DNA from 4 places in the Actinokineospora spheciospongiae genome. Region 1 is predicted to be linked to each of the others. Evidence: riboswitches for the same ligand, from Rfam matches in the RefSeq annotation. Region 1 holds a riboswitch; each other region holds the start of a gene.
What was found. Region 1 has a riboswitch for cobalamin ahead of DFQ13_RS24080 (VWA domain-containing protein). Riboswitches for the same ligand answer to the same signal wherever they lie in the genome.

Region 1 (5,537 bases):
CTCCGGGGCGTCCCGGCCGGTGATCACCACGTGCTGGTGCCCCGGCCGGTCGCGCAGGGTGGCCACGACCTCGTCCACGTCGATCCAGCCCCACTTGAGCGGGTAGGTGAACTCGTCGAGCACGTACAGGTCGTGGGTCTGCGCGGCCAGCCGCCGGGCGATCTCCGCCCAGCCCTCGCGGGCGGCGGCGGCGTGGTCGTCGGAGTCGCCCTGCTTGCGCGACCACGACCACCCGGCGCCCATCTTGTGCCACTGCACCGGGCCGCCCTCGCCGGTCTCGGCGTGCAGCCGCCCCAACGCCAGGAACGCGTTCTCCTCGCCGACCTTCCACTTCGCCGACTTCACGAACTGGAACACCCCGATGTCCCAGCCCTGGTTCCAGCCGCGCAGCGCCAGGCCGAACGCGGCGGTGGACTTGCCCTTCATCTCCCCGGTGTGCACCACGACCAGTGGCCGGTTGCGGCGCTGGCGCGTGGTCAGCCCGTCCTGCGGCACCACCGACGGCTTGCCCTGCGGCATCGTCGGACCCCCTTACGCTGCGCGCGCGGCGCGGACGACCCCGGCCACGGCATCGGCGGACAGTTCCTCCAGGCGCAGCCCGGTGCCGCCCAGCGCGGCGCTCACCCGACCGGCCAGCCCCAGCCGCACCGGCCCGGACTCGCAGTCGACGACCACGCTGGCCACGCCGTCGGCGGCCACCAGCCCGGCGGCCCGCACCGCGTCGGCCACCGCGTCGCCACCCGGCCGGGCCGCGACGGTCGCCCGCCCGTCGGTCACGACCACCAGCAGCGCCCGGCGGCGCGGGTCGCGCAGCCGCTCCACCCGCAGCAGTTCCCGAGCCCGCAGCAGCCCGTCGGCCAGCGGGGTCCGCCCGCCGGTGCGCAGCGCGCGCAACCGGGCCACCGCCGCCTCCACCGACGACGTCGGCGGCAGCGCCACCTCGGCCCCGGGTCCGCGGAAGGTCACCAGGCCCACCTTGTCGCGGCGCTGGTAGGCGTCGCGCAGCAGGGAGATCACCGCGCCGGTCACCGCCGACATCCGCTTGCGCGCGGCCATCGATCCCGAGGCGTCGACCACGAACAGCACCAGGTTCGACTCGCGCCCCTCGCGCACCGCCCGCCGCACGTCGTCGGGCCGCACGACCAGGCCGGGGCCGCTGCGCCCGCGCACCAACTGCATCGGCGCCGCCGCGGTCATGGTGCCGACCAGGTGGATGCCGCTGCCCTGCGACGTGGCCGCGCGCAGCGCCCGCCCGGAGCCCGCCCGGGAGCGGGAGCGGCGCCCGGGAGCGCCCTCGCCGACGCCGTCGACCTGGAGCAGCCGGGCGGTGAACGCCGGGTCGGGGGTGGCGGGGGCCTGCGTGCCGCCGCCCCCGCCCTTCGGCTGGGTGTCCTGGCCCTCGGGGGCCGGACCGTCGGGGGGCGGGCTGTCGGATTGGCCCGAGTCGTCCGCCGGGCCGTCGCCCGGGTCGGGCGCGCCGCCGCCGGGGCCGTCCGGGCCGGGATCGGGATCGGGGTCCGGGTCGGTCCGCTCGGGTTCGCCGGTCTGCTCGGCGGCGTCGCGCAGCGCCTGGTCGAGCTGGTCCTGCTCGATGCCGGGCTCGTCGAACGGGTCGCGCCTGCGCCGGTGCGGCAGCGCCAGCCGGGCGGCCACCGCCACGTCCTCCTCGGCCACCGCGTCGGCCCCGCGCCAGGCGGCGTGCGCGATCGCGGCCCTGGCGAGCACCAGGTCCGCGCGCATCCCGTCCACGTCGAACGCCGCGCACACCGCCGCGATCCGGCGCAGCTCGGCGTCCGGCAGGGCGACCCCCGGCAGCGCCGCCCGCGCGGCGGCGATCCGGGCGGCCAGGTCGGCGTCGGCCGCCGCCCAGCCCGCGGCGAACCCGGCCGGGTCGGCCTCGAACGCCAGCCGCCGCCGGATCACCTCGGTGCGGGTGTCGACGTCGCGGGCCGCGCGCACCTCCACGGTCAGCCCGAACCGGTCGAGGAGCTGCGGGCGCAGCTCGCCCTCCTCCGGGTTCATCGTCCCGACCAGCAGGAACGACGCCGCGTGCGCCACCGACACGCCCTCGCGCTCCACGTGCGCGCGGCCCATGGCGGCGGCGTCGAGCAGCAGGTCCACCAGGTGGTCGTGCAGCAGGTTGACCTCGTCGACGTAGAGCACGCCCCGGTGCGCGGCGGCGAGCAGGCCGGGCTGGTAGGCGCGGACGCCCTCGGTCAGCGCGCGCTCCAGGTCCAGGGAGCCGATCAGCCGGTCCTCGGTGGCGCCGACCGGCAGCTCCACCAACCGCGCAGGCCGGGAAGCGGCATCGGGTTCGAGATGGGGGCCATCGGGGCAGCCGGGGTCCGGGGCGGCGGGGTCGCAGCCGAACCGGCAGCCCTCGACCACCGCCAGCGCGGGCAGCAGCGCGGCGAGCGCGCGCACCACGGTCGACTTCGCGGTGCCCTTCTCCCCGCGCACCAGCACCCCGCCGATCGCCGGGTGCACCGCGTTGAGCAGCAGGGACAACCGCAGGTCGGCGTGGCCGACGACGGCCGAGAACGGAAAACCGGCAGGACTGGGCACGCCACGATCCTCACTCCGGGTCCGCGCCCGGGTCGGTCTCGAGCAGGGGGCGAGTGTCCTGGCTCCCGGATCGCCGCGCTCCCGCCGCCTTCCCGGGGCTCGCGCCCCAGTGGCACCTCGACGGGAGAACTCCCCGGTCACAGTGGCGGGACCGCACCGGAATCGCACCGGTTTCCTCCGCACACCCTGCTTGGTCTGCCCGTGATCGTCGCATCCCGCACCGACGGGTGCCAAGCCACGTGGTGCGCGTCTCGACTGGTCGGCCGCCCGGGTGGGTTAGCGTTGCCGCCCGTGGTCACCGTGGTGGGTATCGGCGCCGACGGCTGGACCGGGCTGGCGCCCGCGTCCCGCTCGGCCCTCGCGCGCGCCGAGGTCGTGCTCGGCGCGCCCCGGCAACTGGACCTGCTGCCGCCCGAGGTGACCGCCGAGCGGGTCGCCTGGCCGACGCCGCTGCTGCCCGCCGTCCCCGCCCTGCTCGCGGCGCACGCCGGTTCGGTGCTGTGCGTGCTGGCCAGCGGGGACCCGATGTTCCACGGCATCGGCACCACTCTGGCCCGGCACACCGCCGTGCGCGTGCTGCCGCACCCGTCGTCGGCGTCGCTGGCCTGCGCCCGGTTGGGGTGGGCGCTGGACGGGGTCGCCGTGGTCAGCGCGGTGGCGCGACCGGTGGAGCGGCTGCACGCGGCGCTGCACCCGGGCGCCCGCGTGCTGGTGCTGAGCGAGGGTTCGCGGACCCCGGCGGCGGTGGCGGCGCTGCTGCGCGACCGGGGGTTCGGGTCCAGCCGGATGACCGTGCTGTCCGACCTCGGCGCGGACACCGAGGCCGTGGTCACCGCGACGGCCGCCGGGTGGTCGGGCGAGGCGGGTCCGCTGAACGTGGTCGCGGTCGAGTGCGCGGCCGACCCGGGGGCGCGGCGGCTGCCGCGGGTGCCGGGCCTGCCCGACGACGTGTTCGAGCACGACGGGCAGATCACCAAGCGGGAGGTCCGCGCGCTGACCGTGTCGTCGCTGGCCCCCGAGCCGGGTGAGCTGCTGTGGGACGTGGGCGCCGGGTCGGGCAGCGTCGGGATCGAGTGGTCGCGGGCGGACCCGGCGTGCCGGGCCGTCGCGGTGGAACCCCGGGCGGACCGGGCCGGGCGGATCGGCCGCAACGCGCTGGCGCTGGGCGTGCCGGAGCTGCGGGTGGTGACCGGGCCCGCGCCGGGTGCGCTGGCCGGGCTGCCGGAACCGGACGCGGTGTTCGTCGGCGGGGGAGTGACGGCGGACGGGGTGCTGCCCGCGTGCTGGGCGGCGCTGCGACCGGGCGGGCGGCTGGTGGTCAACGCCGTGACGCTGGAGTCGGAGGTGCTGGTGGCGCGCTGGCACGGCGAGGTCGGCGGCACGCTGACCCGGGTGTCGGTGGGCCGGGCCGGGCCGGTCGGGGGTTTCACCGGGTGGCGCCAAGCCATGCCGGTGACGCAGTGGGTAGCCGTGAAGGAGAGCGAGTGACCGTCCACTTCATCGGGGCCGGGCCGGGTGCGGCCGACCTGATCACCGTGCGCGGGCAGCGGGTCGTGGCCGCCGCCCCGGTGTGCCTGTACGCGGGCGCGCTGGTGCCGGTCGAGCTGCTGGAGCTGTGCCCGCCGGGCGCGCGCCGGGTCGACACCGCGAACCTGACGCTGGACGAGATCGTGGCCGAGTTGCTCGCCGCGCACGCCGCCGGGCACGACGTGGCCCGGCTGCACTCCGGCGACCCGTCGGTGTTCAGCGCCGTGGCCGAGCAGATGCGCCGCCTTGACGCGGCCGGGGTGCCCTACGAGGTGGTGCCCGGGGTGCCCGCGTTCGCCGCCGCCGCCGCCGCGCTCAAGACCGAGCTGACCGTGCCGGGCGTCGGCCAGACCGTCGTGCTGACCCGCACCTCGGCCCGGGCGACGCCGATGCCGCCGGGGGAGGACCTGGCGTCGCTGGGCCGCAGCCGGTCGACGATGGTGCTGCACCTGGCCGTGCAGCGCATCGACGAGGTCGTGGCCGAGTTGGTGCCGAACTACGGCGCCACCTGCCCGGTCGCCGTGGTCGCCTACGCCTCGCGCGCCGACGAGGTCGTGCTGCGCGGCACCCTCGCCGACATCGCCGGGCAGGTGCGCGCGGCGGGCATCCGGCGCACCGCGGTGATCGTCGTCGGCCGCGTGCTCGACCCCGGCGGCTTCTGCGAGAGCCACCTCTACTCCGCCGAGCGCGAGCGGCCTCAGTGAGCGCGACCGACGATCACCCCGGCCCGGTCGATCACCACCACGTCCACCGCGACCTCGGCCCCCCGCAGCACCTCGACCGCGGTGGCCTTCGCCCCGGCCGCCACCGCGTCGCCCAGCGGCACGCCCGCGGCCTCGGCCAGGCGCAGCGCCTCCAGCGCGGTGTTGCCCGCGGTGATGCGCGCCGCCAACTCGTCGCCCCCACCCGCGGTGACGGCGGTCGCGGCCAAGGCGGCGAGGTCGACCTGCGAGCGGCCCGAGTGCAGGTCGAGGTGGCCGTCGGCGAGCTTGGACAGCTTGCCGAAACCGCCCGCGATCGTCAGCCGGGGCACCGGGTGCCTGCGCAGGTACTTGAGCACCGCCCCGGCGAAGTCGCCCATGTCCAGCAGCGCGTCCTCGGGCAGCCCGTGCAGCGCGGCCACCGTCTTCTCCGACGTCGACCCGGTGCAACCCGCCACGTGGGTGTACCCGGCGGCCCTGGCCACGTCCACGCCGCGGCGGATGCTGTCGATCCACGCCGAGCACGAGTAGGGCACCACCACGCCGGTCGTGCCCAGGATCGACAGGCCACCGAGGATGCCCAGCCGCGGGTTCCAGGTCTTGCGGGCCAGTTCCTCCCCGCCGTCGACCGAGACCTCCACCACCACGTCACCGCTGCCGCCGTGCCGGGCGGCCACCGCGGCCACGTGGTCGCGCATGAGCGTGCGCGGCACCGGGTTGATCGCGGGCTCGCCCACCGGCAGC
Region 2 (5,537 bases), on a different contig from region 1:
GCGGCGCGGGCGCCGGGCTGCTGGAACTGGCGGTCGTCCTGGAAGCGCTCGGCCGGGCCGCACAGCCCGGCCCCCTGCTGCCGACCACGCTCGCCTCCGCGCTGCTGGTCGCCTCCACCGCGAAGGTGCGGGGCGACCTGCTCCCCGGCTTGGCGGACGGCTCGACCACCGCCGCGGTCGGCCTGGCCGAACCACTGACGGCGACCGCAGGCCCGGACGGCGTGACCGTCACCGGCTCCACCACCGGCGTGCTCGGGGGAGCGGTGGCCGACGTCCTCGTGCTGCCCGCGCGGATCGACGACGGGCTCCGGTGGGTCGTCCTCGACCGGGCGGACCTCGACGTCCGCGAGCGCGACAGCCTCGACGTCATCCGCCGCTCCGCCCTGGTCGCCACGCGGGAACCGGTGCCGGTGCCCGAGGACCGGGTGCTGCGCGACCTGAGCGCCGAGCGGGTCCGCTCCATCGCGGCCGTCGTGCTCGGCGCCGAAGCGGTCGGCGTGGCGTCCTGGTGCACCACGACCGCCGCCGAGTACGCGAAGGTGCGGGTCCAGTTCGGACGCCCGATCGGCCAGTTCCAGGGCGTCAAGCACAAGTGCGCCGCCATGGGCGTCGAACTCGAACGCGCCCGCGCGAGCGTCTGGGACGCCGCCCGCGCGCTGGACGCGGGCGACGACACCGCGGACTTCGCCGCCGCCGTGGCCGCGGTGGTCGCCCCCGACGCCGCCGTGCGCTGCGGAGCCGACTGCGTCCAGGTCCTCGGCGGCATCGGGTTCACCTGGGAACACGACGCCCACCTGTACTACCGGCGCGCGCTGACGCTGCGCGGCCTGCTCGGCGGCAGCGCGCAGTGGTCCGCGGAAGTGGCCCGGCACGCCTTGGGCGGCGACGCCCGCCGGGTCCGCATCGACCTGCCCGACGGCGCCGAGGCGATCCGCGAGGCGGTGCGCGGGGAACTGGCCGCGATCGCCGCGCTCGACCCGGACGAGCAGTTGGTGGCGCTCGGCGACGGCGGCTGGGTCCAACCGCACCTGCCCCGCCCCCACGGCCGCGGCGCGGACCCGCTGGAACAGGTCGTCATCAGCGAGGAACTGAAGCACGCGGGCATCCCGCTGCCGGAGCTGCTGATGGGCGGCTGGGCGGTCCCGCCGATCGTCGCCTTCGGCACCGAGGAGCAGAAGCAGCGCGTGGTGGTGCCGACCCTGCGCGGTGAAGTCGTGTGGTGCCAGTTGTTCTCCGAACCCGGCGCCGGTTCCGACCTCGCCTCCCTCACCACCAGGGCCACGCGGGTGGAGGGCGGGTGGAAGGTCAACGGCCAGAAGATCTGGACCACGGTCGCCCAGTTCTCCGACTGGGCCATGCTCATCGCCCGCACCGACCCGGACGCGCCCAAGCACGAGGGCATCACCTACTTCATCCTCGACATGTCCACCCCCGGCATCACCGTGCGGCCGCTGCGCGAGGCGACCGGTTCCCAGCTTTTCAACGAGGTCTTCCTCGACGACGTGTTCATTCCCGACAACTGCGTCGTCGGGGAACCCGGTCAGGGGTGGACGGTCGCCCGCGCGACCCTGTCCAGCGAACGCGTCGCCCTGGGCCGGGGCAACGCCTCCTATCCCACGCTGGCGGACCTGCTCGAATTCGTCGACGGCCGCGACCTCGACGCGACCGCGCTGAACCGGGTCGGCGAGTTCGCCTGCGAGAACCACGTCCTCGACCTGCTCGGTGCCCGTACGGTGCTCAAGCAGCTCTCCGGGGTGGACGTGAGCACGACGTCGAGCGTCGGCAAGCTGCTCAGCATGCGCTTCGGGCAGCAGATCGCGGAGTTCTGCGTGGCACAGCTCGGGATCGCCGGGGTGGTGGCGGTCTCCGGGGAACCCAGCGACCGGTGGATGGACCAGGTCGTGGCCTGCCGCGCCATGACGATCTACGGCGGCACCACCGAGGTCCAGCTCAACGTCATCGGCGAACGCATGCTCGGCCTGCCCCGCGACGCCGCCTGACTGCGGCCCGCACCGGGAACGGGCGGCGTCGAGGGCCGCTCGGGTTCGCGCGTCCTGCCGATGGCGGTGCGCGGCGAACCCGGGCCGGTTCCGGGGGGCACCGGTGGGGGTGCCTAGGCTGTCGGTGACGGGTGCGGGAATCCGGTGGGAATCCGGAGCGGTCGCGCCACTGTGACCGGTCGTCCTCACCGACGACCGGCAGCCAGACCCCTCCCCGTCGCTGGTGTTCCCAGGCCGCGCAAGCCACGAGGAGGTCACGATGACGGACGACGAGGGGAACCGCACCCGGTCCGGGCGCGGGTGAGGCTCCGCGTCGGCACCACCGCCTCCGTGCTCGTGGTGGTGCTCGGGCTCAGCCTCGTCCTGTCCACGGCGTTCGGCGCCGAGCCGCTGGGGCTGTCCGAGGTGGGTCGCGCGCTGTGGGGGCGGCTGCACGGCGGGATCGCGGTGGACCTCGCCGCCGACACGATCGTCTGGCAGTTCCGGGTGCCCCGGGTGCTGCTCGCCGCCCTGGTGGGTGCCGGGTTGGCCGTGGCGGGCGTCGGGATGCAGACCCTCGTGCGCAACCCGCTGGCCGACCCCTACCTGCTCGGGGTGTCCTCCGGGGCGGGGGTGGGCGCCACGGCGGTGATCACGACGGGGCTGTTCGCCTCGGCCGGGATCTTCGCCCTGACCGCCGGTGCCCTGGTGGGTGCGCTGGCGGCGGCGCTGATCGTGTTCGGGGTCGCCACCGCGCAGGGCGGGTTGACCCCGCTGCGGCTGGTGCTGACCGGGACCGTCCTCGGGTCGATGTTCTCCGCGCTCGCCAGTTACCTGGTCTTCCGCAGCCCGGACCCCGCCGCCGCCCAGTCGGTCCTGTTCTGGCTGTTGGGGAGCCTGGCAGGCGCCACCTGGCAGCAGTTGCTGCTGCCCGCCGCGGTGGTGCCCGCGGTGGTGGTGCTGTTGCTGCTGGGCAGCCGGTGGTTGGACGCGTTGCTCGTCGGACCGGACACCGCGGCGGCGGTCGGGGTGCCGGTGCGCCGGGTCCGGGTCGGGCTGTTCGTGGCGCTGGGCGTCCTGGTGGGTGTCCTGGTCGCGGTCTCGGGCGGCATCGGGTTCGCCGGGCTCGTCGTCCCGCACGCCGCGCGGCTGCTGGTGGGTCCGAGGCACCGGGCGGTGCTGCCGGTCGCGGCCTTGAGCGGGGCGCTGTTCCTGGTGTGGGTCGACGTGGTCACCCGAGTCGCCGTGCGGCCCACCGAGATCCCGCTGAGCGTCGTGTCTGGCCTCATCGGTGCCCCGGCGTTCCTGGCCCTGCTGGGCAGGCGCCGCTACCGGTTCGGCGCATGAGCGCGCTGAGCGCGGTGGGCCTGACCTGCGCGGTGGGCCGCCGGGCGGTGCTGGTCGACGTGGCGTTCGACATCGCGCCCGGGCAGGTCGTCGGCGTGGTCGGGGCCAACGGCAGCGGCAAGTCGACCCTGCTGCGGGCGCTGGCGGGGATCACCCGACCGCCCCGGGGGCGGGTGCTCGTCGACGGGGAGGACCTGCACCGGCTGCCCGCGCGGGCCCGGGCCCGGCGGGTCGCGTTCGTCGGCCAGGACGAAGACCTCCCCTCGGGGTTGCTGGTGCGCGAAGCGGTCGCCCTCGGCCGCGTGCCCCACGCCGCGCCGTGGGACACCGACGACGCCGACCGGCCGATCGTGCTGGCGGCCCTGGCCGAGGTCGGCCTCGCCGACCTGGCGCGGCGACCGGTCGAGGACCTGTCCGGCGGCGAGCGGCGCCGGGTGTCCCTGGCGCGCGGACTGGCCCAGCGGGCCCCGGTGCTGGTGCTGGACGAACCGACCAACCACCTCGACGTCGGCCACCAACTGCGCCTGGTCGAACTGCTGCGCGGCCTGCACCGCACCGTCGTCGTCGCCATGCACGACCTGTCGCTGGCCGCGGCCACCTGCGACCGCCTGATCGTCGTCCACGGTGGACGGACCGCGCCCGCGCTCCCGCCCGCGGAGGCGCTTGCCTCCGAGGTGGTCCGCGCGGCCTTCGGTGTCCGCGCCACCCCGGTGATCGACCCGCACACCGGACGCACCCACCTGCTGATGTCCCTGGAGGATTCGTGAACCGCACTCCCGTCCTGCTCGCCTGCGCGCTCGCGCTCACCGCGTGCGGCAGCGCACCCGAACAACCGCGGGGCGGCGGCACCGCCACGGTGACCAACTGCGGCACGGCGGAGGAGTTCCCCGCGCCCGCGCAACGCCTGTTCGTCAACGACGGCAACATGATCGCCATGGTGCTGGCCGTCGGTGCCCAGGACCAGGTCGCCGCCGTGTCCAGCCTCCAGCGCGACGCCGCGACCCTGCGCGCGCACTACGGCCCGGCCGTGGACGCGCTCAAGCAGGTCGCCCCGCAGTACCCGTCGAAGGAAACCATCGTCGCCCAACGCCCCGACGTGGTGGTGGCGGGGTGGAACTACGGCTACAGCGAGGAGAAGGGCCTGACCCCCGACTCGCTGCGCGCCCAGGGCATCGCCCCGTACATCCTCACCGAGAGTTGCAGGCAGCAGGACGGCCAACGCGCCCGGGGGATCGTCGACCCGTGGCAGGCACTGCGCGAGGACCTGACCAACCTCGGCACCATCACCGGCCGCGCTCCCCGGGCCGCGGACGTGCTCACCGACCTCGACACCCGCCTGGCCGCACTCCGCGCGGCACCGCAACCGCCCACCCCGCCGACGGTGTTCCTCTTCGACAGCGCCAGCGACACGGTGTTCTCCAGCGGCCGCTTCGGCGCCCCGCAGGCCATCCTCGACGCCGCGGGCGCCCGCAACGCCCTCGCCGACCTCGACGACACCTGGACCGCGGTCTCCTGGGAGCGCGTCGCCGCCGCCGATCCCGCCGCCTTCCTGTTCGTCGACTACCCGCCGCAGACCTTCCAGCAGAAGATCGACCTGCTCACCGCCCGCCCCGGCATCGCCGACCTCCCCGCGGTGAAGCAACGCCGCTTCCTCAACCTCCCCTACGCGCTCTGGACCAGCAGCCCGCTCAACATCGACGCCGCCGAGCAGGTCCGGTCCGCGCTGGAGGAGTGGGGCCTCGCCCCCGCCTCGGGCCTCAAGCCCCGCGCCGACGACGAGGTCGCCGCGGGCTGAGGCGGCCGTGGACAGCGGTGTCGAGGGCACTGCTGAGGCCTGAGACCGGTCCGGAATCGTATTTCCGAGAAAGCGAGCGTGCGTAGACTTCCGGACCAACCAGGGTGCGGAAGGATGAGCGTGGCAGACATCAACCGGGTCCACGGCAACGGCAACAAGGTGGTGCAGCTCCGTGACCTGCACGGCAACATCATCTTCACCTCCCCACCCACCCCACCTCCGCTGAGTGGCTGGTCCGAAGCCGCGCACAACGCCCCGCCGTGGAACCACGTCCGGGCGGATGCCACCGACCTGCGGAACAAGGTCGCGGTGGCCGCGGGTGTCCTGTCGGATCACCGCGACGCGGCAGCGGCGGCCCTACCCGGTGACCCGTGGTACGAACCGGACTTCCCTCTGCGCGTCCTGGACAACACCGC
Region 3 (5,537 bases), on a different contig from region 1:
CCGAATACGGGTTGGGCGCGGACGCGACCGCTGTGCGGGAGACGTTCCTGCGGCTCGCGGCGGGCCTGGCCCGGCAGCCGCTGCCCTGGCCCGGCGCCAACCCGCCGTGGCTGACCGGCAACGTCCTGCGGAGCACGATGCTCCCCGCGCTGTACTCCGACGCCGATTTCCCCCGGCTCGCCGGGCTGATGCGCGCGGCGATGGCGTCCGGGCCGCTGCCGAGCCTGCCCGCGCCGCCGGAACCCGTTCAGCAGAACACGACGGCCGTCGCCATCGGCACCCTGTGCAACGACGTGGAGTGGCCTGATTCGGTTCGCGCCCACCAGCGGGACGTGGACCGGGACCGCCTGGCGCACCCACTCACCGCAGGGATGCCGGTGAACATCTTCCCCTGCGCGTTCTGGCCCCACCCGCCTGCCGAGCGGACGACTCGGATCACCCCGCGCGGCCCGTCGAACGTGCTGCTCGTGAACAACCTGCGCGACCCCTCGACACCGCACAGCGGCGCCTTGCGGATGCGGCGCGCGTTCGGCGACCGGGCCCGCATGGTCAGCGTCGACTCCGGCGGCCACGGCGCCTACCTGGCCAACGGCAACGCCTGTGGGGACCGGACCGTGACCGCCTTCCTCGTCGACGGCACGCGCCCGGCGCACGACGTCCTCTGCGGGACGTGACAGCGGAATCCCGGTCCGCGGAATTGGAGAAAGGCGGCGCGCTTTTCGGACAAGGGGCCGGTTCCTGCGGCGGGTGACAGGTTTCGGGGCGGCATTTGTCAGGGCGTGGTGGACGCCGAGTCCAGGGGTTCGTGCTCTGTTCCTGACAAAGCTGGTGAATCGGTTTCTGGTGTTCGGGGAATTATGATCGCAATTCCCCCGTTCCGCACATTGTGTATTGCGTTCAGGCGTTCGACCCGAGATGGTGGCGGGGAGTCCATCCGGCGGGACACCAGAGGAGCAGTCGCGTGCGAGAACACCGTCTCGTCCTGGTGGGGATGGGGGCTGACGCCGCGAACCGGGAGACCGATCTGCGAATCCTGGCCGAGGAGGTGGGGGCCAGGGTGGCCTACCTGCAGCTCGGCGCGCCGACCCTGCACGACGTGCTCGACGACCTCGCGGCGACCGAGCCCGGTTCGCTCGTGCGCCTGGTGGCCGTCCCCACGGCGGGGACCGTCTCGCCCGCGCGGTCGTGGTTGCGGCGGGTCGCGGGGGACTGGGTGCGGAGGTTCCCCGGGGTGCTGGCCATCACGGTCGCGGACCGGGCGGTGACCGGGGAGGAGGCGGGTCTGTCCTCTCCCGCCTGGGACACCGCGCCGGGGCACGGCCGCCACGTCCTGGTCTGCCACGGACCGCGGTGCAGCGCGCGGGGGGCCGCCGAGACCGCCGAGGCGCTCGCCCGCGCCCTGCGCGAGCGCGGGGTCGGTGTGGACGGGGTGCTGCTCACCCACACCGGCTGCCTCTACCCCTGCAACCACGGGCCCGTGGTCGCGGTGGCCTCCGACGACCAGTGGTGGGGGCCGGTCACCGCGCAGGGCGCGCGCGACCTCGTTGCCGCCTGGGCCGCCGATCCGCGCAGCGGCGCCCGCAGGCCCGTCAGCAGGCCGGGCGCGCTCGCGGAGGCGCTGCCGCCGCCGCACGGGCAGGGCTGAACCCGACCGCGGGCAACAGCCACGGCCACGTCACACGGCCACGTCACACGGCCACGTCACACGGCCACGTCACACGGCCACGTCACACGGCTCTGTCCCCGGCGGCCGGGACCGTGTTAGGTTCTGCCCGAGCCAGTCGTGCCCGCAAGGCCAGGGAACCCGGTGCGAATCCGGGACTGTCGCGCAGCGGTGAGGGTGACCGGCGGAACACGTGCCACTGGGCCCCGGTGCCCGGGAAGGCGTTCCGGCGGGCTGAACCCGAGTCCGAAGACCTGCTGGCTCGGTCGTCGACCGATCGGGCTTCGCGGATGAGCCCCTGGCGAGAGCGGGTTCGGCGTGCGCGTCGTCGTGTGGCGTGTCCGGTAGCGGGACGCGCAGGGTGCCGACCCTGCCCCTGGTGCTGGCGTTGTCGGTCTGCCTGGTCCTGAGCATGGCGGTGTCGCTGACGCTCGGCTCGGAGTCGCTGCGGCCCGCCGGGGTGTGGCGGGCCGTCGAGGCGGGCCTCACCGGCACCCCGGGCCCCGACCGGGTCTACGACGCCATCGTGTGGGACCTGCGGGCGCCGCGGGTGGTGCTGGCGGCGGTCGTGGGCGCGGGGCTGGCGGTGGCGGGCGCGGTCGTGCAGACCCTGGTCCGCAACCCGCTGGCCGACCCGTACCTGCTCGGCGTCTCCGCGGGCGCCGGGGTGGGCGCGACGCTGGTCATCGTCGCGGGGGCGTTCGGCGGGCTGGGGGTCTGGGGGCTGTCGGCCGGGGCGCTGGCCGGGGCGGTGGTGGCCGCGCTGCTGGTGTTCGGGGTGGCGCTGGCCCAGGGCGGGTTGACCCCGTTGCGGCTCGTCCTCACCGGCGTGGTGCTCTCCGCGGCGTTCTCGTCGGTGTCGAGCTTCCTGGTGTTCGTCGGGGACGAACCGGAGGCGACGCAGGCTGTCCTGCACTGGCTGCTGGGCAGCCTGTCCGGGGCCACCTGGGACAACACCGGCCCCGCGCTGGTCGCCGTCGCCGTGGCCACCGCGGCGCTGGTGGGCGTGCACTCGTGGCTCGACGCCCTCGCCTCCGGCCCGGACGTGGCCGCCGCGCTGGGCGTGCCGGTGCGCGGGGTGCGGATCGGGCTGTTCCTGCTGTCCTCCGTCCTGGTCGGGGTGCTCGTGGCGGTGTCGGGCGGCGTCGGGTTCGTCGGCCTGGTGGTGCCGCACCTGGCCAGGGTCGCGGTCGGCGCGCGGCACGCCGCGGTGCTGCCGGTCGCCGCCGTCGGCGGCGCGCTGTTCCTGGTGTGGGTCGACGTCGTGGCCCGCGTGCTGGTGCGACCGCAGGAGATGCCGCTGAGCGTGGTGACCGGGCTCATCGGCGCGCCGGTCTTCCTGGTCCTGATGGGACGCAGGCACTACAGCTTCTCCGGGGGCGGCCGGTGACGTCGCTGCGGTGCCGCGGGGTGCGCTGCGAGGTCGCGGGGCGGACGGTCGTGTCCGGGGTGGACCTCGACGTCGAGCCGGGGCAGATGCTCGCGCTCGTCGGGGTCAACGGCAGCGGCAAGTCGACCCTGGTCCGCGCGCTGAGCGGGCTGCGCGCCCCGGCCGACGGCGTGGTCGCCGTCGGCGGGCGGGACCTGCGCACGTTGCCCGCCCGCGAGCGCGCCCGGCTGATCGCCTACGTGGGCCAGGAGGAGACACCGCAGGAGGACCTGCTCGTCGGGGAGATGGTGGCGTTGGGGCGGGTCCCGCACCGGCGGCCGTGGGCGCTGGGCCGCGACGAGCACGCGGTCGTCGCGGGCGCGCTGGCCGCCGTCGACCTGGCGCACGCGGTCGACCGGCGCTGCGACCAGCTCTCCGGCGGCGAGCGCCGCCGGGCGATGCTCGCGCGGGCCCTCGCGCAGGGCGGTGGGCTCGTGGTGCTCGACGAGCCCACCAACCACCTCGACGTCGGCCACCAGACCCGGCTGCTGGAGACGCTGCGCGGCCTCGGCCGAACCGTGGTGGCCGCCATGCACGACCTGCCGCTCGCCGCGGCCTACTTCGACCGCGTCGCGGTCCTGCACCGCGGCGCGCTGCGCGTCGTGGACGCGGCGTCGACCGCGTTGTCCGCCGCCACGGTCGAGGAGGTCTTCGCCGTGGCCGCCGCCCGGATCACCGACCCCGGGACCGGGGCTGAGCACCTCGTGCTCGGCCCCGGTTCCGCACCGCCGCACCCCGTCGAGACGAGGACCGACCCATGAGAACGAACCGACCACGCCCGCGCGCCCTGCTCTGCGCCGTGCTCCTGACCGCGGTCCCCGCCCTCGCGGGGTGCGGCGGCGGGGAACAGCCCGCCGCGGCGAACCGGGTCACGGTGGACAACTGCGGCGAGCAGGTCCCGTTCCCGAGCCCGGCGCAGCGGTTGTTCGTCAACCAGGGCAACCGCGTCGCCACGGTCCTCGCCCTCGGTGCCGCGGACCAGGTGGCCGCGGTGAGCAGCCTGGGCGACGACCGCGCCGTGCTCGGGGCCGCCTACGGCACGGAGGTGGTCGACGGGCTGAACCTCACCACGGACGGGCAGCCGTCGCTGGAGAACGTCGTGGCCCAGCGCGCCGACGTGGTGGTCTCCTGGTTCAGCGACGGCGCCGACGTGACACCGGACCGGTTGGCGGCGCGGTCGATCGCGGCCTACCAGTCGACCGAGGGCTGCAAGCGGGGTTCCGGTGACGCGCGCGGCACCGTCGAACCCTGGGCCGCCCTCGACACCGACCTGCGCAACCTCGGGCGGATCACCGGGCGCGACCGGGAGGCGGAGGCCGCGGTGGCCGACATCGGGGCCCGCCGCGACGCGCTCGCCGCCGCCCCCGCGGCGCCGGACCGGCCGACGGTCTTCCTGTTCGACCGCGGCACCACCGACGTCTACTCCAGCGGGGCCTTCGGCGCCCCGCAGGCGATCATCGAGGCCGCGGGGGCGCGCAACGCCCTCGGTGACCTCCAGGAGTCCTGGACCTCGGTGTCGTGGGAGCGCATCGTCGCCGCGGACCCGGACTTCATCGCCTTCGTCGACTACAAGCGGCAGTCCTACCAGGACAAGGTCGACGTCCTGCGGACGAACCCCGCCACCAGGGACCTGCCCGCCGTCGTCGAGGGCCGGTTCCTCAACCTGCCGTTCGCGATGTGGACGAGCAGCCCGCTGAACATCGACGCCGCCGAGCACCTGCGCGCCGGGTTGGAGTCCCGGGGCCTGCTGCCGCGCAGCGGGGTCGAGCCGCGCCTGACCCTCCCCGGCTGACCGGTGCCCCGGCGGCGGGCCGAGCGGGCCGCGCCGCCGGGGTCAGGTCAGCGCAGCCCGACGACGATCCGCTCCTGCAGGTCCTGCCAGACCACGCCCGCCTCGGCGAACCCGGCGTCGAGCAGCGCGGCCTCGGTGAACCGGTGCGAGGCACCCGTCCAGTCGCGCGAGCCCTCCGGCCACAGCGTCTCGCGCAGGGCGAGGGCGTCGGCCAGCCCGGGCTCGGCCCGCACGGCCTCCCACCACTGCTCCCAGGACTCGGCGCCGCCCTCGAACGCCTTCGTGCGCCGTCGCAGCGCGAGGGCGTCGCAGGCCGCGCGCAGCCTGCTCCCCTGGTCGTGCGGGAGGTAGTCGGCGTTGAGCAGGACACCGTCCGGTCGCAGGAGCCGGAAGGCGCGGCGGTAGGTCGCGGCGAGGACCGAGGGTTCGAGCCAGTGCAGCGCCGTGCTGGAGAGCACCGCGTCGAACGAACCGTCCTCGCCGAGGCCGTCGGCCCACCCCGGGTCGCGCAGGTCGGCCCGCACCCAGCGCAGCCTGCCGTCGAAGTCGCCGAGGGCGCCCTCGCCGATGGCCAGGAGCACCGGGTCGACGTCGACCGCCACCGCCCGCGCCGAGGGCAGCCGCTCCAGCAGCCTGCCGCTGATCGCGCCGGG
Region 4 (5,537 bases), on a different contig from region 1:
AGGCCGAGCAACCGCAGGTGCCCGGCCACCTCGCCCGCGCTGTGCTCCGCCACGCCGATGCGGATCTGCCGCGCCAGGTCGCACAGCTGCCGCGCCACCAGCACGGTCACCGGCAGCACCAGCACCTCCGGCCGGGCGAGCAGGTCCACCCCGGCCGCGGTCGCCGGGAACAGGCCGCCGTGCACGGCCAGGCCCGCCACCAGCAGCAGGCCGAGGACGAACTCCGGCACCGCGTGCAGCAGCACCGCGACCGACGTCAGCACCCGGTCCACCCGGGAGCCCTCCCGCAGCCCGCTCGCCACCCCGACCAGCAGGGCCAGCGGCAGCAGCACGAGCAGCGTGACCCCCGCGAGCAGCGCCGTGGCGGCCAAGCGGCGACCGATCTCCTCCGCCACCGGTAGGCCGGTCACCAGGGATTCACCCAGGTCACCGGTGAACAGGCCGGAAATCCAGCGTCCGAATCGGACGGTCAGCGGCTGGTCCAGGCCCAGGCGGGCGCGGACGACCGCGACGTCCTCCGGTGCGGCGTGCTCGGTCAGCACCACCGAGGACGCGTCGCCGGGGAGCAGGGCGGTCATGCCGAACGTGGCCACCAGGACGACCAGCGCCTGCACCGCGGCCAGCCCCAGGCGCCTGGCCGGGTAGCCCGGCACCTCAGGACAGGGTGACGCGGTCGAACCTGGCCCAGTCGGCGGTGTTCGGCGGGGCGCCCACCACACCGGACACCCGCTTCGACGTGGCCACCGTCCAGTTGCTGAACCCCCAGGCGAGCAGCCCGGCCCGGTCGTGGGTGATCCGCTGGGCCTCGGCGAGCAGGGCCAGCCGCTGCCGCTCGTCGGCGGTGGCGACGGCGCGGTCCAGCAGGTCGTCGAAGTCGGGGGAGGTGAAGCCGTTGGTGTTGCTGGAGCCCCGGGTGCGGAAGCGCTGCTTGAGGAAGGTGGGCACGGGCAGGGTGGCGGTGCGGGTGTGCGCGGCGACGCCCTTGGTCTTGATCTCGGTGAAGTAGGTGCTCGACGCGCGGGTGCTGGGGGTGACGACCAGGCCGATCTCCGAGAGCTGGCGGGAGATGAGCGTCGCCGCCGTCTCGAAGCAGGGGTCGATGTCGCTGGTCTCCAGCGGGAACGCCAAGCCCTCGGCACCGGCCTCGCGGACCAGCGCGCGGGCCGCGTCCACGTCCCGGCTGCGCTGGGGCAGGTCGGCGGCGTACCCGCGCAGGCCCTTGCCGAACAGGTCGTTGCCCACCTCGCCGCGCCCGGACAGGGCGATCCGGTTCAGCTCGTCGCGGTCCACGCCCAGCAGCACGGCCCGCACCAGCCGGGGGTCGGAGAATGGCGGCTCGGTGAGCCGCAGGGCCACGCCCTGCATGGTCGTCAGCCTCGTCTCCAGCAGCGACACCCCGGACTCGCCGGTGAGCCGGGCCGCGGTGCCCGTCGCCAGGTCGTGGGCGTAGTCGACCTGGCCGGACAGCAGGGCGTTGACCCGCGCCGCCTCCTCGTTGACCGGGACGAACTCCAGTTCCGCCACGGTCGGCCGACCCTCCCAGTGACCCTCCCAGGCGTGGAACACGGCCGGGCCGCCCGGGGTGAAGGACCCGAAGCGGAACGGCCCCGAACCGACCGGGGCGGTGAAGTCCGTGGTCCCCGCGGGCACGATCTCGGTCCCGGGAGCGCCCAGCCCCGAGGCGAACTCGAAGTCCGGCGCGGCCAGCACGAACTCCACCTCGGTGGGGGACAGCGCCCGGCTCGCGCCGAAGTCCACCGTGGCGAAGTACTGCCGCGACGACGACGCCACCGCCGGGTCGGCCACCCGCCGCAGGCTGTGGAGCACGTCCTCGGCGGTCACCGGCTTGTTGTCGTGGAACGCGGCTTTCCGCAGCTTGACCCGCCACCGCCGCCCGGTGGGGTCGCTCTCCCAGGACTCGGCCAGCCGGGGCCGCAGCGACATGTCCGCGTTGTAGGCAACGAGGGTGTCGAACAGGGCTTTCGCCCGCGCTTGGTCGACGAACAGCGACACCAGCGCCGGGTCCAGCGTCTCCTTCGACCCGCCCGCGGCGAACGCGACCCGCAGTCGCCCGGACGCGGCGGGACCGGGGCCCGCGCAGGCGGTCAGGGGACCGAGGACGGCGGCCCCGAGGACACCGCCCAGCAGCGCGCGGCGGGAGAACTGGACCATGGTGGCGACCTCCGGGACGGCGAGTGCTGTCCCGGGCGTCCGCGCGGCGCGGAACGGGGACCCGTTCCGCACTCCGCGACAGACAGGGTTGTTCGTGTTCCCGGGCGGGCATTCCGACTCGTGGCGCGCGGCCACTCACGGTTGCGGGTCAGCGCCGGATTCGCACCGGCTTCCCCCGCCGGGGGACTGTTCGGTTGTGCGAGGACCGTAGCCCACGGCCCGTGCCCGGTGGCACGTGACTCCGGGCACGGTGCGACGTCCGCTCCGGTTCAGCCGAAGGTGACGGACTCGGTCTTGACCGTTCCCGCCCGGCGCCCAGGAGCGGTGTGGTGGTCCCAGCAGAGGTTCGTGTGGTCGATCACCTTGTCCGGCGCCGGTGCGCCCCACTCGGAGAGGTCCTCGGTGGTGTGCGCGTCGGCCACGAGCGTCGCGTCGTAGCCTCGGGTGATCGCCCCGTGCAGGGTGCCCCGAATGCACGCGTCGGTCTGCGCGCCGCTGACGACGAGGCTGCCCACCCGGTGTGCCGCGAGCACGGCCTCCAGGTCGGTGTCGTCGAAGGAGTCGGCGTAGGCCTTGTGCACCAACGGTTCTGACTCGTCCTGGACCAGTTCGGGGACGTACTGCCACTTCTCGCTGCCCCGGGGGAACTCGTCCGAGTGGTGCTGCACCCACACGACGGTCGTGCCCGCCGCGCGGGCCCGGTCGACCAGGGTGGCGATGTTGGCGATGACGCCCTCCCGGTTGTGCGTCCCCGCCATGACCCCGTTCTGGACGTCGATGACGAGCAGCGCGGTGTTCGGGCGGTCGGTCAGGGTGGTCATGTCGCTCCTCGGGGTCGGTGTGCGTCCACCGTAGGACCGGGCACCGACAGAATTGCCGGGTTCTCGCGGCGGAACGGCCTGTGGATACGAAGAGTGCGAATCCGATCACGCACCGGTACCCTTGGCGGCTCGTGGTCGAGTGCGAGTCGGGGGAACTGCCGGTGAAGGCGAAGGTGTGGGCGCGAATCGCCCTGGTCGTGCTGTTGTCGTTGACGGGGCTCGCCGGTGTGGCCTCGGCCGCCCCGGTCGGGCGGGTGCCGGTGGTGCTGTTCCCGGCCTTCCACCTGAACAGGTTGGAAGTCGTGGTGGCGGGCCAGACGGCGGCGCCGGAGTGCCCGAGGACCGGCCGTTTCCAGGACTGGTACCGCAACGACCGGCCGAGCGCCGATTTCAGCCAGGTGTGCCAGGACAAGCTGCTGACCCTGCGGTACAGGGCCGACCGGGCGGTGCCGATGTCCGCGCGCTTCTCCGAGCAACCCGGGGTGCGCGTGCGCCTGGTCGACTTCGGACGGACCTCCAGCGCCCCCTTCTACGAAACCATGTACCGCAGGCTGGAGTCGGTGGGCTACGTCCGCGACCGGGACATCCGGGTGGCCGGTTACGACTCGCGCCTGACCCCCGACATGGGCGGCTTCCTGCCCCGGACCGTGCGCCTCATCGAGGACACCGTGCGCGCCAACGGCGGCCGGAAGGTCCACCTCGTCGGCCACTCCAACGGCCCGCTGTACGCCCACTACCTCCTGACCCACACCACCCGCGAGTGGCGCGATCGGCACATCCACGGCTTCACCCCGATCGCGGGCAACTTCCCCGGCCAGGGCCTGCTGTACCCGACCCTGTTCACCGGCCTGAACATCCAGGACTTCGGCTACCCCACCACGGTCGAGAACGCCGAGAGCAGCGCCCGCATGTACCAGGCCGCCCCTTCCACCTACATGAGCGCCGCCGACCCCGAGGTCTTCGGGGACCGGGAGGTCGTCCTCACCGACCGGTCGACGGGCCGTTCCTACACGCCCCGCGACCACCCCCGCCTCCTCGCCGACGCGAACCTCCCCGTCGCGGCCGAGATCGCCCGCCACTACGTGGGATTCGTGGAGTTCACCAGCCCCCGGTGGTTCCCGAACGTCGACGTCCACGCGGAGAAGGGCTCCGGCCTGTCGACGGTGGTGGGCGCCACCCTGCCCGACCTCCGCACCGGCCAACTCCTCACCCCGCCCCAGTTCCTCACCCGGGACGGCGACGGCAACCAGGAAGACCTCACCAACGACGCCGTCCGCGTCTGGAACGCCATGCGCCACCACCACTTCTCCCTGACCGACAACCCCGGTGTGGACCACTTCGCCCTCCCCAACGACCCCCAGGTGCTGGACCGCCTGGTCGCCACCCTCCAGACCCCGTGAGCACCGGGCAACCGGCCTCCCGCGCCCTGCTGGCAGGCGCGGTGTCCTGCTGGCTCCTGGCGGTGGCGGTATACCTGATCGCCGAGGCGATCGCCGCATCAGCGTTCCCGGGCTATTCCTACGCGACGAACTACATCAGCGACCTCGGCGTCCCGGAGGTCGCGACGGTCGACGGGCGTGCGATCGACTCACCGCTGCACGCGGTCATGAACGCGGGTTTCATCGCCCACGGCGTCCTGTTCGTTGTCGCCGCGCTCCTCGCCGCCCGAGCGGCGCCCGTGCGGCACCGCCGCTGGTTCGTCGTGCTCGCGGTCGTCCACGGCGTCGGGATCGCCCTGGTCGGCATCTTCTCCGGCAGCCAGGAAGCCCTGGAGAGCGGACTTGCCGCCTTCCACGTCATCGGCGCGGCCATGGCCATCATCGGTGGCAACCTCACCGCGATCATCGCCAGCCGCACAGCACGCCACGGCGTCTCAGCCCTGAGCCTCGCCCTCGGAGTCGTGGGCATCGTGAGCGTGGTGATGCTCGTGGTCGACTCCGGGACGACCGCGATCGACCTCCTGCCGGACGGCATCTGGGAGCGCCTGTCGGTCTACACGATCCAGGCGTGGGAACTCGTCGCCGCCGCTGCGGCACTCGTCTGGCTCCGCCGCACCCCGATGCCCTGAGGGCGGTGTCGAGCGGGTCGCGGCCACGCTGGTGATCAGCCGTGGGTCAGCTCGGTGGAGACGACCCAGAGGCGCTGCGCGGTGGCGGGGTCGAGAGCCCATTCCTTGACGCCGTGCGGGTGGTCGGCCATGGTGGCGTCGTCGGGCACGGTGTACGCCTCCCGGGCGTCGTCGAGGTAGTGCCCGCCCGTGCGGGTGAACTGCGGCGCGACCGCGGCGACGACGGTGGTCGCGGCGCCCTGCCCGATCGTCCTGTAGCCGAAGACGCCTGCGGCTTCGGCCGCGTCGAGGGACCGCCTCTGCGCCGGGGTGAAGTTCCGCTGCAACCCGGTCACGATCCCGCCGGGGTTCACCGCGTTCGCGAAGATCCCGTCGGCGGCTCGTCGGCTGATGGCGTCCGCGACTGCTCGACCGGCGGCCGCGTTCCGGACGGCGAGGGTCACCTCGGCGCCGGAGGCCGTGAGGGCGCGGGCCGT

Region 2: another riboswitch for cobalamin. It lies ahead of DFQ13_RS13095 (FecCD family ABC transporter permease); the one in region 1 lies ahead of DFQ13_RS24080 (VWA domain-containing protein).
Region 3: another riboswitch for cobalamin. It lies ahead of DFQ13_RS20150 (FecCD family ABC transporter permease); the one in region 1 lies ahead of DFQ13_RS24080 (VWA domain-containing protein).
Region 4: another riboswitch for cobalamin. It lies ahead of DFQ13_RS01585 (ABC transporter substrate-binding protein); the one in region 1 lies ahead of DFQ13_RS24080 (VWA domain-containing protein).

The regions. Positions count from the first base shown of each region.
Region 1 covers NZ_QHCP01000010.1:89,771-95,307, reverse strand. Annotated here, with positions in the region: gene cobO (cob(I)yrinic acid a,c-diamide adenosyltransferase) at 1-519, opposite strand, end outside; gene DFQ13_RS24080 (VWA domain-containing protein) at 532-2,565, opposite strand; cobalamin riboswitch at 2,597-2,767, opposite strand; gene cbiE (precorrin-6y C5,15-methyltransferase (decarboxylating) subunit CbiE) at 2,857-4,053, shown strand; gene cobM (precorrin-4 C(11)-methyltransferase) at 4,050-4,796, shown strand; gene DFQ13_RS24065 (cobalt-precorrin-5B (C(1))-methyltransferase) at 4,790-5,537, opposite strand, start outside.
Region 2 covers NZ_QHCP01000004.1:466,394-471,930, forward strand. Annotated here, with positions in the region: gene DFQ13_RS13090 (acyl-CoA dehydrogenase) at 1-2,000, shown strand, start outside; cobalamin riboswitch at 2,112-2,233, shown strand; gene DFQ13_RS13095 (FecCD family ABC transporter permease) at 2,301-3,326, shown strand; gene DFQ13_RS13100 (ABC transporter ATP-binding protein) at 3,323-4,093, shown strand; gene DFQ13_RS13105 (ABC transporter substrate-binding protein) at 4,090-5,121, shown strand; gene DFQ13_RS13110 (HD domain-containing protein) at 5,242-5,537, shown strand, end outside.
Region 3 covers NZ_QHCP01000007.1:146,282-151,818, reverse strand. Annotated here, with positions in the region: gene DFQ13_RS20160 (alpha/beta hydrolase) at 1-674, shown strand, start outside; gene DFQ13_RS20155 ((2Fe-2S) ferredoxin domain-containing protein) at 962-1,645, shown strand; cobalamin riboswitch at 1,762-1,939, shown strand; gene DFQ13_RS20150 (FecCD family ABC transporter permease) at 2,025-3,053, shown strand; gene DFQ13_RS20145 (ABC transporter ATP-binding protein) at 3,050-3,853, shown strand; gene DFQ13_RS20140 (ABC transporter substrate-binding protein) at 3,850-4,884, shown strand; gene DFQ13_RS20135 (class I SAM-dependent methyltransferase) at 4,932-5,537, opposite strand, start outside.
Region 4 covers NZ_QHCP01000001.1:379,847-385,383, forward strand. Annotated here, with positions in the region: gene DFQ13_RS01580 (ABC transporter permease) at 1-653, opposite strand, end outside; gene DFQ13_RS01585 (ABC transporter substrate-binding protein) at 655-2,244, opposite strand; cobalamin riboswitch at 2,259-2,397, opposite strand; gene DFQ13_RS01590 (isochorismatase family protein) at 2,442-2,993, opposite strand; gene DFQ13_RS01595 (lipase/acyltransferase domain-containing protein) at 3,155-4,393, shown strand; gene DFQ13_RS01600 (DUF998 domain-containing protein) at 4,390-5,061, shown strand; gene DFQ13_RS01605 (SDR family NAD(P)-dependent oxidoreductase) at 5,097-5,537, opposite strand, start outside.